Regions from separate parts of the Catenibacterium sp. AM22-6LB genome, predicted to be linked through region 1. Evidence: predicted binding sites of a transcription regulator. Region 1 holds the regulator's gene; each other region holds the start of a gene.
What was found. The regulator Rex, encoded in region 1, represses fermentation and respiration genes when NADH is low (regulators of the CRP and FNR family bind a similar motif). The targets are predictions, from matches to a motif close to GTGAANNNNTTCAC.

Region 1 (4,557 bases):
TATCCAATATAGTTCCAAATATAGATTTTTCACGCCATTGTATTTTTAAGAAGTCTGACTTAGAGACTTTAAATACATGATGGTGTAGTAAGACCACAATCGTATAATCTTCTAGATTTTCTATACCTGCAAGTTCTGAGTCTATTTGGTCTAATTGTCTTCTTGTGATCATTCCTCTAGCTAAGTTACCACCAGCATTAGAATCTATCTTTACAAGTACAATCTTATCTTTTTCTATAACCTTGATCTTTTCACCTAGTAAATAGGCTATGACTTTTGTACGTTGTCTTCCACCAATACTCAGGCCTTTTACTATCATATCATGGTTACCTAACACAAAGCTGATATCTGCCTTATATCTCTTCCTAATCATTGTCATAAAGCTATTGGCCTGATACATATTCTTTGTATTAGGAGAGTTCATAAGATCTCCTGTAATAAAGACCTGCTTTTGATGAGAACTCTGTGCATATTGATCACATTCATCTAATGAATCTAGTAAGTTAGAGACTGCTTTCAGCTTCTTTTTAGGGCCTAGATGTAAATCAGATAACTGATAAATAAATGAAGAATGACCTTCTTTATTAAACATTGTCTTCTCATCGATTCTCTTTTGTAATGCCTTTGCCTGGGAAATACTATGTAATGGGTAAAAGGCTGCACGTTTAGAATTAAATATGAGTCCTCCAGGCCATTCATCTGCATAAAATAAAGCTTCGAGTAGTCCAGGAAATGGATCTAAGAAAGACAAATCTTCCTGCTTAAAAGGTTTGCTTATTGTAAAGATATAGTCCACCCCTGTAAAAGAATAGTCTTTAATTTCTTTATTAATACCAGGAATAAGAAATAAGAAAATCTTATCTTTAAGGAAAGAACGGATACGTTGTAAGCCTTCTTGTAAATTAGTATGTGTCAGCATAGATACGTCCTTGATTGTCATACCAGGACGAATCATACTGAATGAATACTCATCAATCATATCAAGTTCTTTAAATTCTATGTGATGATTTCTTAACCACTGTCGATAATCATTAAAAGATTGGTAATCCAATAAAGCACGAGAAAAAGCACGGTCATGATGATAAATCATATTAAAAAAAGCATTAATGCCACTAAATTCATCCATAATAGTACTTCCTTTAAGAAAAAAGACCACGTATGTGGTCTTTTAGAATTTTAAGTTACGTGGTGTACGTGGGAATGGTTCTACATCTCTGATGTTAGCCATACCAGTTAAATACATTAAGAAACGGTCAAAACCTAAACCGAATCCAGCATGCTTACATCCACCAAAGCGGCGTAAATCCATATACCACTGTAGTGTTTCTTTGTTCATGCCCTTTTCATCCATAAGCTTTTCAAGAACATCATAACGTTCTTCTCTCTGTGAACCACCAACTAATTCACCGATGCCTGGTACTAATAAGTCACATGCTGCAACTGTCTTGTTGTCATCATTTAAACGCATATAGAACGCTTTGATTTCTTTTGGATAATCTGTTAAGAATACAGGACCACCTACAACTTCTTCACAGATATAACGTTCATGTTCAGCATTTAAATCAATACCCCATTCAACCTTGTTGTCAAACTTCACATCAGCTTTTAATAGATGATCAATAGCTTCTGTATAAGTCATACGTGCAAAGTGAGAATCTCTAACCTTTGTGATACGGTTGATACAATCATGGTCAACCATCTGTTCAAAGAATTTCATTTCTTCTGGAGCATTATCTAAGCAGTACTGAATACAATATTTAACCATTTCTTCAATTAAACACATATCATCTTCAAGATCCGCAAATGCGATTTCTGGTTCTACCATCCAGAATTCACTGGCATGTCTTGATGTATTTGAGTTTTCAGCTCTGAATGCAGGACCAAAAGTATATACATCTCTAAATGCCATAGCGAATGCTTCTACATGTAACTGTCCTGTTACTGTTAAGTAAGCTTCTTTTTCAAAGAAATCCTTAGAGAAATCAGTATCATCAATAGTTGTGACTCTAAACATTTCTCCAGCACCTTCACCATCATTAGATGTAATGAGTGGTGTATGTACATATACGAATCCCTGATCCTGGAAGAACTCATGAATAGCCATAGATAATACAGATCTTAATCTGAAGATAGCATAGAATGAGTTTGCTCTTGGTCTTAAATGAGGGATTTCTCTCATAAATTCAAAAGAATGTCTCTTCTTCTGTAATGGATAATCACTATCACAGTCACCTTCAAGAATAATTTCAGTGGCTTCTACTTCAAATGGCTGTTTTGCATCAGGTGTTAATTTTAATTTACCTAATACATGAATAGCTGAACCAGTTGAGATATGTGAAACTTCATCAAAGTTCTTTAATTTTTCTTTTAAGTAAACAACCTGGCAGTTTCTAAAATAAGAACCATCATTTAATGCGATGAATCCTAGTTTACCACTATCTCTATTTGTTCTTACCCATCCTTCTAATTCTACATACTCTACGTTATCTGTTTCTACAGCGTTATCTGCACGACAGATTTCATAAAGTTCTCTTACTGTCATAAATTCAAACATCCTTCTTACTCCTTTGTATTTGATTTCATTTTTAATTCTAATTCTTGTATTGCGACAACAACATCCACATTCTGTACTTCTACTCCCTGAGGTACAATGAAATGAGAGTGGGTGAAGTCTACAATGCCTTTAATCCCTAATGCCACTAAACGATCCACCATTTCCTGTACATTATCAGAAATTGCGAGAATCGCAATCTTACAGTCCTTAGGGAATGTCTTTTCCAAATCGTCACTCTTATGAATCTTAACACCAAAACGTTCACCTTCAATATTAGCATCTTTATCATAAGCACAGACAATCTGTCCCACTGTATATTTCCAGCGGTTATATTTCAAAATAGCTGAACCTAAGTTACCTACACCAATGAGAATAATAGGTTCATCAAGTCCTAAACCTAAGAAATCACTGAGCGTTTCAATCATCTCTTTTGTATCATAACCATAGCCTCTTTTACCAAGTGTATTCTTCTGAGGTAAAAAGCCAAAATCACGACGAATAGTCGTATCCTGGATATGAGTAACTTCTGCAAGTTCACTCGATAAGAAGTTTTCTTTACCTTCATGTCCCATAACTCTTAAAGCCTTCAAATAAACAGGAAAACGTGTCATCGTCGCACGTGAAATTTTCTGTTTCTTTTCATTACTCATAGTTATCTCCTACACTTTCCGCCTCCAAGTCATAATCCGGCTTAACAGATAAGTCCAAAGGGGCAAACATATTATATTTATACATGATACTTGCAGCAGATGCAATCATTGCTGCATTATCTGTACAATACTTCAATGGTGGAAAAATAACAGGAATATCACTTGTACTCATTTTTTCTCTGAGACCTTTATTGGCACTTACACCACCTGCTACAATAATCTGCTTTACACCAAGATCATGAGCAGCTGCTAAAGCTTTAGAAGCAATCGTATCCATAGCCACATCCTGGAATGAGCAGGCTAAGTCATTGCCATTGATTTCCTCTCCTCTTTGGTCTGCATTATGCTTTAAGTTGATGACAGCGCTCTTTAAGCCACTGAAGCTGAAGTTATAGCTTCCATCATCAAGTGGTTTAGGAAGTGTGTAGCTATGAGTTCCCTCATGTGCCATTTTATCTAATACAGGTCCTCCAGGATATGGAAGATGTAAAACACGTCCTACCTTATCATAGGCTTCACCAATAGCATCATCAAATGTTGTACCAATGACCTCAAAAGAGAATTCTTTTTTCATATAAACAAGTTCTGTATGTCCTCCTGAAACAACTAATGCCATTGCAGGATATTCAATATCATTTACTAGTTCATTGGCATAAATATGCCCCGCAATATGATGTACACCAATCAAAGGCTTATTTAAGTAAATAGCCAATGTCTTGGCTTCCTGCATTCCAACATGCAAAGAACCTACAAGTCCTGGTCCTTTAGTGACTGCAATTGCATCAATCTCCTCAATAGAAATATCTGCCTGACTAAGTGCTTCCTTTAAAACAGTGCTGACACATTCAACATGTTTACGACTGGCAATTTCTGGAACAACACCACCATATTGTTTATGGATATCAATCTGTGATGCAACAACATGACTTAATAACTCTTTTCCATCCTTAAGGATTGCAACACTCATTTCATCACAACTTGATTCAATAGCTAGAATAACAGCCATTATTTTTCCTCCTTTCTTACCATGAGATAGGCATCCTCATGGTCTGCATAATAATCTTTACGTATAGCACATATCTCATAGCCATACTTCTTATATAAACGAATCGCACGTTCATTTGATACACGTACTTCCAAACTATAATTCATACATCCTTTATTATGTCCTTCTTTTAATCCATAATCCATCAATAACTTAGAAAGACCTTTTCCCTGATAATTTGGATCAATACCAATTGTAGTCAGTTCACAGTTTTCATAAGCATACCAGAATCCTGCATAACCAACAATTTTGTCATCTACAAGAACATAATAATGAGCATAATCATTTGTCTTTAATTCATGAAGAAA
Region 2 (4,557 bases), on a different contig from region 1:
TACCCATAACTTTTCAACAGCCTGTGCGAACATTTCAACACCTTCTGCATCAGTCTTTGGATGTAAGCCGATTAATTCTGCTAATTCTCTATATTTCTTATCTGCCTTATAGTCTTCGATCTTTGGCCAGATGTTTAACTTAGTTGGAACTGTACCATTGTATCTGATTACATGTGGTAATAACATACCGTTAGTACGTCCATGAGGAATATGCCATTCTCCACCGATCTTATGAGCTAATGAGTGGTTCATTCCTAAGAATGCGTTAGCGAATGCCATACCTGCGATTGATGCAGCATTATGCATCTTGATTCTAGCATCAGGATCACCTTCAAGTACTGACTTTTCAAGGTTTTCGAATACTAACTTAACAGCCTGTTTAGCCCAACCATCAGTGAAGTCAGAAGCTAAGATTGAAACATATGCTTCAATAGCATGAGTTAATACGTCGATACCAGTATCTGCAGCGATTCTTGGTGGCATAGACATAGCGAATTCAGGGTCAACAATTGCGATTGTTGGAGTTAAAGCGTAGTCAGTTAATGGATATTTCTTGTTTTCCTTAGTATCAGTGATAACTGCGAATGGAGTTACTTCTGAACCTGTACCTGAAGTAGTTGGGATACATACTAACTTAGCTTTCTTACCAAGTTCTGGGAACTTGAATGCTCTCTTTCTGATATCCATGAATTTCTGCTTGATGTCATCGAAGTTAACTTCTGGATGTTCATACATTAACCACATAACTTTAGCAGCATCCATTGAAGATCCACCACCGATAGCGATGATTGTATCAGGCTGGAAGCTCTTCATGATTTCAAGACCCTTAAGAGTCATATCTAAAGATGGATCTGGTTCAACGTCGATGAATAAGTCAACGTCTACTTTGTTACGTCTTCTTCTGATAACATCTTCGATCTTTCCTACATAACCAAGGTCATACATACCTCTGTCTGTAACGATCATTGCTTTCTTCATTTCCTTCATATCTCTAAGATATCTGATTGAATTTCTTTCGAAATAAATCTTTGGAGGAAGTTTAACCCATTGCATATTGTTGTTACGTCTCCCTATTCTCTTAATATTTAGTAAGTTAATAGCACTTACGTTGTTTGATACTGAGTTATGACCATAAGAACCACAACCAAGTGTTAATGAAGGTAAGAATGCATTGTATACTGAACCGATACCACCGAATGTAGATGGAGCGTTTTCAATAATACGGATAGCTTTGATTCTCTTACCAAATGCTTTAGAAATTTCATGATTAGTAGTATGGATTGCAGCTGAATGTCCTAAACCGTTGAATTCAACAGTCTGAGCAGCCTTTTCAATACCATCTTCAGTAGAGTTTGCTTTGATCATACCTAATACTGGAGAAAGCTTTTCTCTAGTCATTGGTTCGTTAGGACCGATTTCCTTAACTTCGCAAACTAAGATCTGAACATCATCAGCTACTTTGAAACCAGCCTGTTCAGCGATCCAAGTAGCGTTCTTACCTGGAACGATGCTGTTTAATCTAGCTTCATTTACGTTTTCACTGTATGCTGTTGCACCGAACATGAACTGTTCAAGTTTCTTCTTTTCTTCAGCATTACAGAAATGTACATGATAACGACCAAGTTCTTTCTTGAATTCATCATAGATTTCGTGATCTACAACAACAACCTGTTCAGATGCACAAATCATACCGTTATCGAATGATTTTGATAAATAAATATCGTTTGCTGCCATTTTGATTTTACAAGACTTTTCTACGTATGCAGGAACGTTACCAGCACCTACACCTAAAGCAGGTTTACCACAAGAGTAAGCAGCCTTAACCATTGCGTTACCACCAGTAGCTAAGATAGTAGCAACACCTGGATGATTCATTAATGCACTAGTTGCATACATAGTTTTCATTGGTAACCACTGGATTACGTTCTTAGGAGCACCAGCTTTTACAGCAGCATCTAACATTACCTTAGCAGCCATAACTGAACAGTCATGAGCACCTGGGTGGAATGAGAAGATGATTGGGTTTCTAGTCTTCATAGCGATTAAAGACTTAAAGATAACTGTAGAAGTTGGGTTTGTTACTGGAACGATACCACAAACAACACCAACTGGTTCAGCGATTTCAGTGATACCAGTAAGTGGATCTTCATTAATAATACCTACAGTCTTTGTATGACGCATGTTGTTAGTAACATATTCACAAGCGAATAAGTTCTTAACAGCTTTGTCTTCAAATACACCACGGCCAGTTTCTTTTACAGCAGCTTCTGCAAGAACACCGTGTTTATCAAGACCAGCAACTGACATCTTTGCTACGATGTAGTCAACAGTTTCCTGGTCAAAACCTTCGAATTCGTCTAATGCTGTTAATGCGTTATTAACTAACTCATCAATGCAAGCATCAGTCTTTTCTTCTGTCCATTCTTCAACTTTCTTTTCGACTTTCTTATCAGCCATTTTTATATCCTCCATTGACCAAAATATTTCTTCTTCATATTTTGTAAGTTCACTATACATGAGTTCTTGTGAAAAAACAAGCATACTTTTGTGAAAATTTACACAATTTGTACATAGCATTTACTGTAAACGTTTGCAGTTTAGGGATATCCGATTGTGTTATTTTGTGCTTAGTTTTTATCAGAATTTTAAATTATAATTATTTTTTATAGTGATAGAATACTCTCAAAATCGTGAATGTTTTCTCTTAACATCTTTCGCTGAACGTATCTACAGTCTTTAATATCTCTCTTGCAATATTCATCTTATCCTTAAATAAGGCACTCATACTACCAATTGACTTGAAAGGATCCTGTAACAAGACCTTCTTGTCTTCAATGAAACCATTCTTCACAATATAATCTACTAATAATTCTACAAAGTGAATCTGCCTAGAATTCAAGCTCTGATCATCTAAGAAGCGTGAGAACTCAGCCATAGCTGCTTGTCTGTCTAATCCTACTATCTTTCTAATTAATCTTGTGATAGGTGTATCACCAAAATGTAATCGATAATCGTCTTTACTTCCTAAGTCTATCCATAATAAGTTTTCTAGATGTTTCATTTCATCCGGTGTAATGACTTGATTATGTCTGAGCTTATAGATAGCTTCATCATCTTCATGTGCTTTTAAATAATGCTGTACTTTCTCTTTATAGTTCTCTAAGCCTTCATCATTATAGAAAGCATCATTCATCTTTGTTTCAATGATTTCATCTTCAAAATGTGTATCTACTGGATCTACTATTGGACCAGGGTCTAAATACTTAACCAACCCTCTAATCTTCTCACGTAGTACTTCTAGATCAAAATAATTAGCTGTCTTCCAGTAATCAGGATCTTTGGCACATTTTAAATATTCAGCATTTCTTGCAATATCAGGAGTTGCTTGTTTTTTATAAAGTTCATTTGCAATCGCAACAACATTGTTGATAACTGAAGTAGCATCATAATGATTGAGATAAGCCATTTCAATCATATACATCTGTCTATCAAAGAATTTAGCTTGTGTATCTTCATCATGAATGACAACAAGCGAAGACAATTCATCTTTAATATAATGTGTATCCATTTCATTGAGATTTCTCCAATTATCCGGATTTTTATATTGATGTACATACTTCAAACGCAGTTTTACATTAAAACTATCTTCATTGAGTGATTGAATATAGTCTGACATTTCTTTGATCTGTTTGTTGATTTCATCAACATAATCCTGGTCTGTTGCATTCTGTTCAAGCGCATAAAGTATATCTACTCGCAACTTATAAATACGCTGAGAGAGTGATTCTATAATACCTGATTTTTCAGCATTCTTGTTTACTCTGAAATATTCCATATTTCCTAGGTAATCAAATATTAAGAATTCTTTCTTGTCATCTCCTGGACCAAACAAGTCTTTTCTTAGTCTTGTCCCTCGTCCAATCATCTGCCAGAATTTTGATTTACTTCTCACCTTTTTGAAGAATACAAGATTCACAATATCCGGTACATCTATTCCTGTATCTAACATATCTACACTAATAGCTACTTGAGGGTAACTGTCTGTTTTACCAAAACGTTCTATAGCTTCCTGAGCATATTTTGTATTAAATGTAATAACTTCAGCTAGTTTTCCTTTATATTCAGGATAGAGTACATCAAATCTTTCCTTGATCTTATGTGCATGATCTTGATTAGCAGCAAATATAATAGTTTTACCTATCTTATCTCCTCCTTCAATCTTAATACCATGTTCCATAAGTTCTCTAATCACAGTATCAATTGTATTTAAATTAAAGATAAACTTATTTAGCTGTGATGACTCAATCGTATCAGTATCAGGGAAAAGTGTATCAAATTCTTCCTTCTCCTCTTCCGATAAATCGTCATAGCAAATACCTTCTTCTAAGAACTTTAGTTTTGTTTCATAAGAATGGTAACTGACTAAATATTTATCTTTTACAGCTTTTTCATATTCATAAGCATATGTAGGAACACCTGTTTCTAAGTCAAATATAGAATATGTATTCATACTTATACTGTCTTTAGGTGTTGCAGTCAAACCTATAAGTAAAGCAT
Region 3 (4,557 bases), on a different contig from region 1:
ACATGATAATAAGCGTACTGATATGTATGGTGGAAGCTTGCATAATCGTATGAGATTATTGTTGGAAATTGTAAGAAATATGAAACAAAAATGTGGAGCAGATTTCCCTATTGGTGTTAAATTGAGTACTGATGACTGGGAACCAGATGGAATTCGTATTGAAGAAACAGTCGAAGTTGCTAAAGCATTAGAAAAAGAAGGAGTATCTCATTTAAATATAATGGGTGGAACACATGCAACAGCATCTAGACAATTCTTATTACCAAATGCATTTAATGCTGAACATGTAAGAATGATTAAAGATGCTGTTCATATTCCAGTATTCATTGGACATAATATTTTCTCTCCTGAAGAAGCTGAAAAGATGTTAGCAGAAGGAAATGGTGATTTTGTTGCTTTAGGCCGTTCTCAATTAGCAGATCCAGCATGGGCTAAAAAGGCTAAAGAAGGAAAAGCAAGAGATATTAAACCATGTATCAACTGTATGATTGGTTGTATTGATAAAGGTATGCTAGGCCATACACCAATTCATTGTACAGTAAATCCAACTTTATATAGATTTGAATGTAAACCTGTCGTTGAGGCTGAAGTTAAGAAAAATGTTGCAGTTGTAGGTGCTGGTCCAGCAGGATGTGAAGCTGCATTAACTGCTTCTTTACGTGGACATAAAGTCACTATTTTTGAAAAAAGAAGTTTTGGTGGCGCCATGGTAGAAGCTAGTAAACCTGATAACAAAGCAAATATTAGACGTTTAATTCATTACTATGAAGATCATATTACTAATGATCCTAACATTACTGTAGTTAAAGAAGAAGCAAACTATGATATGCTTGTTAATGGTGGATTTGATGCTGTTGTTATTGCAGTAGGCGGAAAAACAAGAACACTAGATGTTCCTGGTAGTGATAGAAGTACAGTCGTTTATGCAAATGATTACTTGAATGGATCTAAAAAGGTTGAAGGTAAAAATGTTGCAGTAATTGGCGGAGGAATTACAGGAGCTGAAACTGCGCTAGAATTGAATGGAGAAGGAAAAAATGTTACTGTTGTAGAAATGGCAGATAGATTCTTAGCTAATCCTGGTTCTTCTTGTCAGGCTTATAGTATTACTATTGCCCAATCAGATATCAAAATCATGACTGGCAAACGTTTAGTTGCGGTTGATGATAAGGAAATTACTTTAACTGATAGATGGGGTAATGAAAATAAAGTTGCTGTTGATAATGTTGTTATTGCGGCAGGATTCATTCCTCAGTATGATTTAGCTAATCAGCTAGAAGAAAATACAGATATTGAAGTTTATAACGTAGGAGATAGTAAGAAAGTGCGTCAAATTTATGATGCAGTTCGAGAAGGATTTATTGCAGCTAGACAAATCTAGTAAAAGTTTTTACTACATGTCCTATTCGATTTAATTTAATTCTTTGTTTCTTAACAATTTGAGACGTCACATACTGAACCACCCTGAAAAAAGTATTTTTCAGGGTGGTTTTTGTGTTTCATCTGTTTATCATTCGGTCACATTAGGTGCAGCACTTTATTCGATAAATTACACATAGAAAAACGCATGTCACCATGCGCTATTTTTTGTACTTATAGAATCCTTCACCAGTACTATATCCTAATTTTCCTTGATCAATATAAGACTTCAACATCTTATGCATACCTTTGAAATTATAAGGGGCTAAGAAGCCAGGAATCTTTACATACATACCCACAATCTCATAAGCAGTCTTTAATCCTACTGTATCAAGAATCTGGAACGGTCCTTTAGGTGCACCAGTACCTAAAGTCCATGCTTTATCGATACTTTCTGGATCAGAGATACCATTGACCATTAAATCCATACCTGAAAATAATAATGGAATCAACATAGAATTGAGTAGGTAACCAGACTTTTCTTTATTGACAGGTAATGGAATCATTCTAATCTCTTTCGCAAACTTCATGATTTCATCAAAATATGCTTTATTTGTTTTATTCTGCATCATAACTTCTGTCATATTATTCTTCCAAATCGTATTTGCGAAGTGTAAGGCAAGGAACTTATCAGGTCTACCAGTAAACTTAGCTAATTTACTAGGAAGCATAGTAGAAGAATTAGTCACTAGAATTGTCTTATCAGGAAGTAGGGGAGCCATCTTTGTATAGACATCCTTCTTAGCTTCCATATTTTCTGTCATTGATTCAATGACTAAATCAGCATCTTTAACTGCTGTTTTCATATCAAGTTCTAGCTTGATTGTAGAATAAGCACGTTCTACCTTCTCTAGGCAGTTCTCTTTATCAAAATCATCATAGCCTGCAATACCCATACACCATGTATTGATAGATTTATCAATATCCATAAGATTAATTGCATCAATATAAGACTGCTTGATAGAATCAAGCTTAGGCTGTGTACGTCCAATACTGCCTTCACTTCTTAACCAGATTGTTACATCAAAACCACAATATGCTGCCTGGAATGCAATCTGTGATCCCAAGACACCGCCACCCATAATAGTAATGTTCTTCATGTTTTCCTCCTTTCTAGTAAAATGAAAACAGAAGAAAAATTTCTTCTGCTTCACTACTATCTTTTTAAACATTATCTAATTTTCATTATACTGATTAAAAAGAGATTATCTACTATACTTTGTGAAAAACATCACAATTTCTTACAAACTCATCACATTGTATAAAAAAATCCCGCGATTGCGGGATTTCTTATTAATATCCAGGCTTACCTAAAAGCTTGAACATATTCTTCTTATAAACTTCAACACCTGGCTGGTTGAATGGGTTAACACCTAATAGGTAAACGCTCATTGCACAAGCCTTTTCGAAGAAGTATACCATATAACCGAAGCTATATGCATCAACATGATCAAGAGTGATCTGGATGTTAGGTACGTTACCAACATTTACATGGGCATCAATAGTACCTTCACATGCTTTCTGGTTAACATAATCAACTGTCTTACCAGCTAAATAGTTTAAACCATCTAAGTTTTCTGCATCACTAGGGATTTCTAAGTTCATCTGAGGTTCTTTGATCTTTAATACAGTTTCGAATAAAACCTTAGAACCTTCCTGGATGAACTGTCCTAATGAATGAAGGTCAGTTGAGAAAGTACCACTTGTAGGTAAGATACCTTTTCCTTCTTTACCTTCAGATTCACCAAATAACTGTTTCCACCATTCAGCAGTCTGCTGTAACTGTAAGTTATAAGTTACAAACATTTCAGCTGGGTAACCAGCCTTTAATAACATCTGTCTTGCAACACCATACTGATAAGCATCGTTTGTAAGTAGATCTGGATTGTTATATTTATCCTGGGCATCTTTAGCACCCTTTAACATTGCATCAACATCGATACCAGCCATTGCGATAGGGAATAAACCTACTGCAGTTAATACAGAATAACGTCCACCGATATCATCAGGAACTACGAATTCTGTATAACCTTCCTGGTCAGCTAAAGTCTTTAATGCACCCTTATGAGCATCTGTAGTAGCAACAATTCTTCTCTGAGCTACTTCTTTACCCTTAGTTTCTTCAAGTAATTCTTTGAAGATTCTGAAAGCAACTGAAGTTTCAGTAGTTGTACCAGACTTAGAAATTACATTAATACCGAATTCTTTATCTTTTACATAGTTCTTAACCTGTGCTAAATAAGTAGCAGAGAATGTATTACCAATATAGATGATCTGAACCTTGTTTGTTGGGTAAAGACCATTGATTGCTTCAATAGCAGCTCTTGCGCCTAAATAAGAACCACCGATACCACAAACTAATAAAACATCAATTTCTTCAGATAATTCTGTAGCTTTTTTCTTAATGTTTTCTACTTCAGTTTTGTTGTAGTTAGTAGGTAAGTCAACCCATCCTAGAAAGTCGTTACCTGCTCCTGTTTTGTTGTGGATCATATCATGAACTTCTGCGACTCTGTCCTTATATGATTCCATGCTTTCTGTTAATTTAGCTTTACTTAAATCAACGTTGATCATACATCTTCCTCCTTTGCGATTCCTCGACTGATCCATCGAGGCATCATTTCTCTTAGTGGATTAAAACCCTTAGGTGTTTCCACGATTGACTTTCTTTTGCGAAAACGTCTCTTTTTCGCGACTGCTTTTAAAGAAAGCCTTGCCTGGTGATGGACGTTATCTATATCAATGACTTTTACCTTAACCTGTTCTCCATAAAAGACAAATTGATTTACGTCACGAACAAATCCATCAGATATTTCTGATATATGGATTAATCCGCTGCTTCCATCAGGCAATAAAGCAAATGCACCATATGGTTGAATACCAGTAATGGTCACATCAACAATGTCACCTACATGAACTTGATGTTCCATTGCACGCCTCCAATCAACTGCATTATAGCATAATTATAATAGTGATAAAAGAATAGATAATAATAATTCTTTAATGTGAAAAAGATAAGTAATTTGTATTTAATATGATATACTTTACAAAAAAGATGAGTGTGGTATAGTTAGTATATACTAACACGATGATGGGGGGGATTATATGAAGAAAAAAATATTATATATATTGGTTGCT

Region 2: adhE (bifunctional acetaldehyde-CoA/alcohol dehydrogenase) is a predicted target of Rex. The motif match lies at 2,548-2,561, and genes of this name have one in related genera.
Region 3: DW269_RS02325 (3-hydroxyacyl-CoA dehydrogenase) is a predicted target of Rex. The motif match lies at 2,641-2,654, and genes of this name have one in related genera.

The regions. Positions count from the first base shown of each region.
Region 1 is NZ_QTUM01000029.1:20,678-25,234, reverse strand. Features, by position in the region: gene DW269_RS07560 (metallophosphoesterase) at 1-1,126, opposite strand, end outside; gene asnS (asparagine--tRNA ligase) at 1,169-2,554, opposite strand; gene DW269_RS07550 (redox-sensing transcriptional repressor Rex) at 2,560-3,204, opposite strand; gene tsaD (tRNA (adenosine(37)-N6)-threonylcarbamoyltransferase complex transferase subunit TsaD) at 3,197-4,210, opposite strand; gene rimI (ribosomal protein S18-alanine N-acetyltransferase) at 4,210-4,557, opposite strand, start outside.
Region 2 is NZ_QTUM01000007.1:42,323-46,879, reverse strand. Features, by position in the region: gene adhE (bifunctional acetaldehyde-CoA/alcohol dehydrogenase) at 1-2,457, opposite strand, end outside; gene DW269_RS03080 (DEAD/DEAH box helicase family protein) at 2,705-4,557, opposite strand, start outside.
Region 3 is NZ_QTUM01000005.1:18,362-22,918, forward strand. Features, by position in the region: gene DW269_RS02320 (NAD(P)/FAD-dependent oxidoreductase) at 1-1,381, shown strand, start outside; gene DW269_RS02325 (3-hydroxyacyl-CoA dehydrogenase) at 1,581-2,519, opposite strand; gene DW269_RS02330 (glucose-6-phosphate isomerase) at 2,713-3,993, opposite strand; gene DW269_RS02335 (CvfD/Ygs/GSP13 family RNA-binding post-transcriptional regulator) at 3,990-4,349, opposite strand; gene DW269_RS02340 (hypothetical protein) at 4,525-4,557, shown strand, end outside.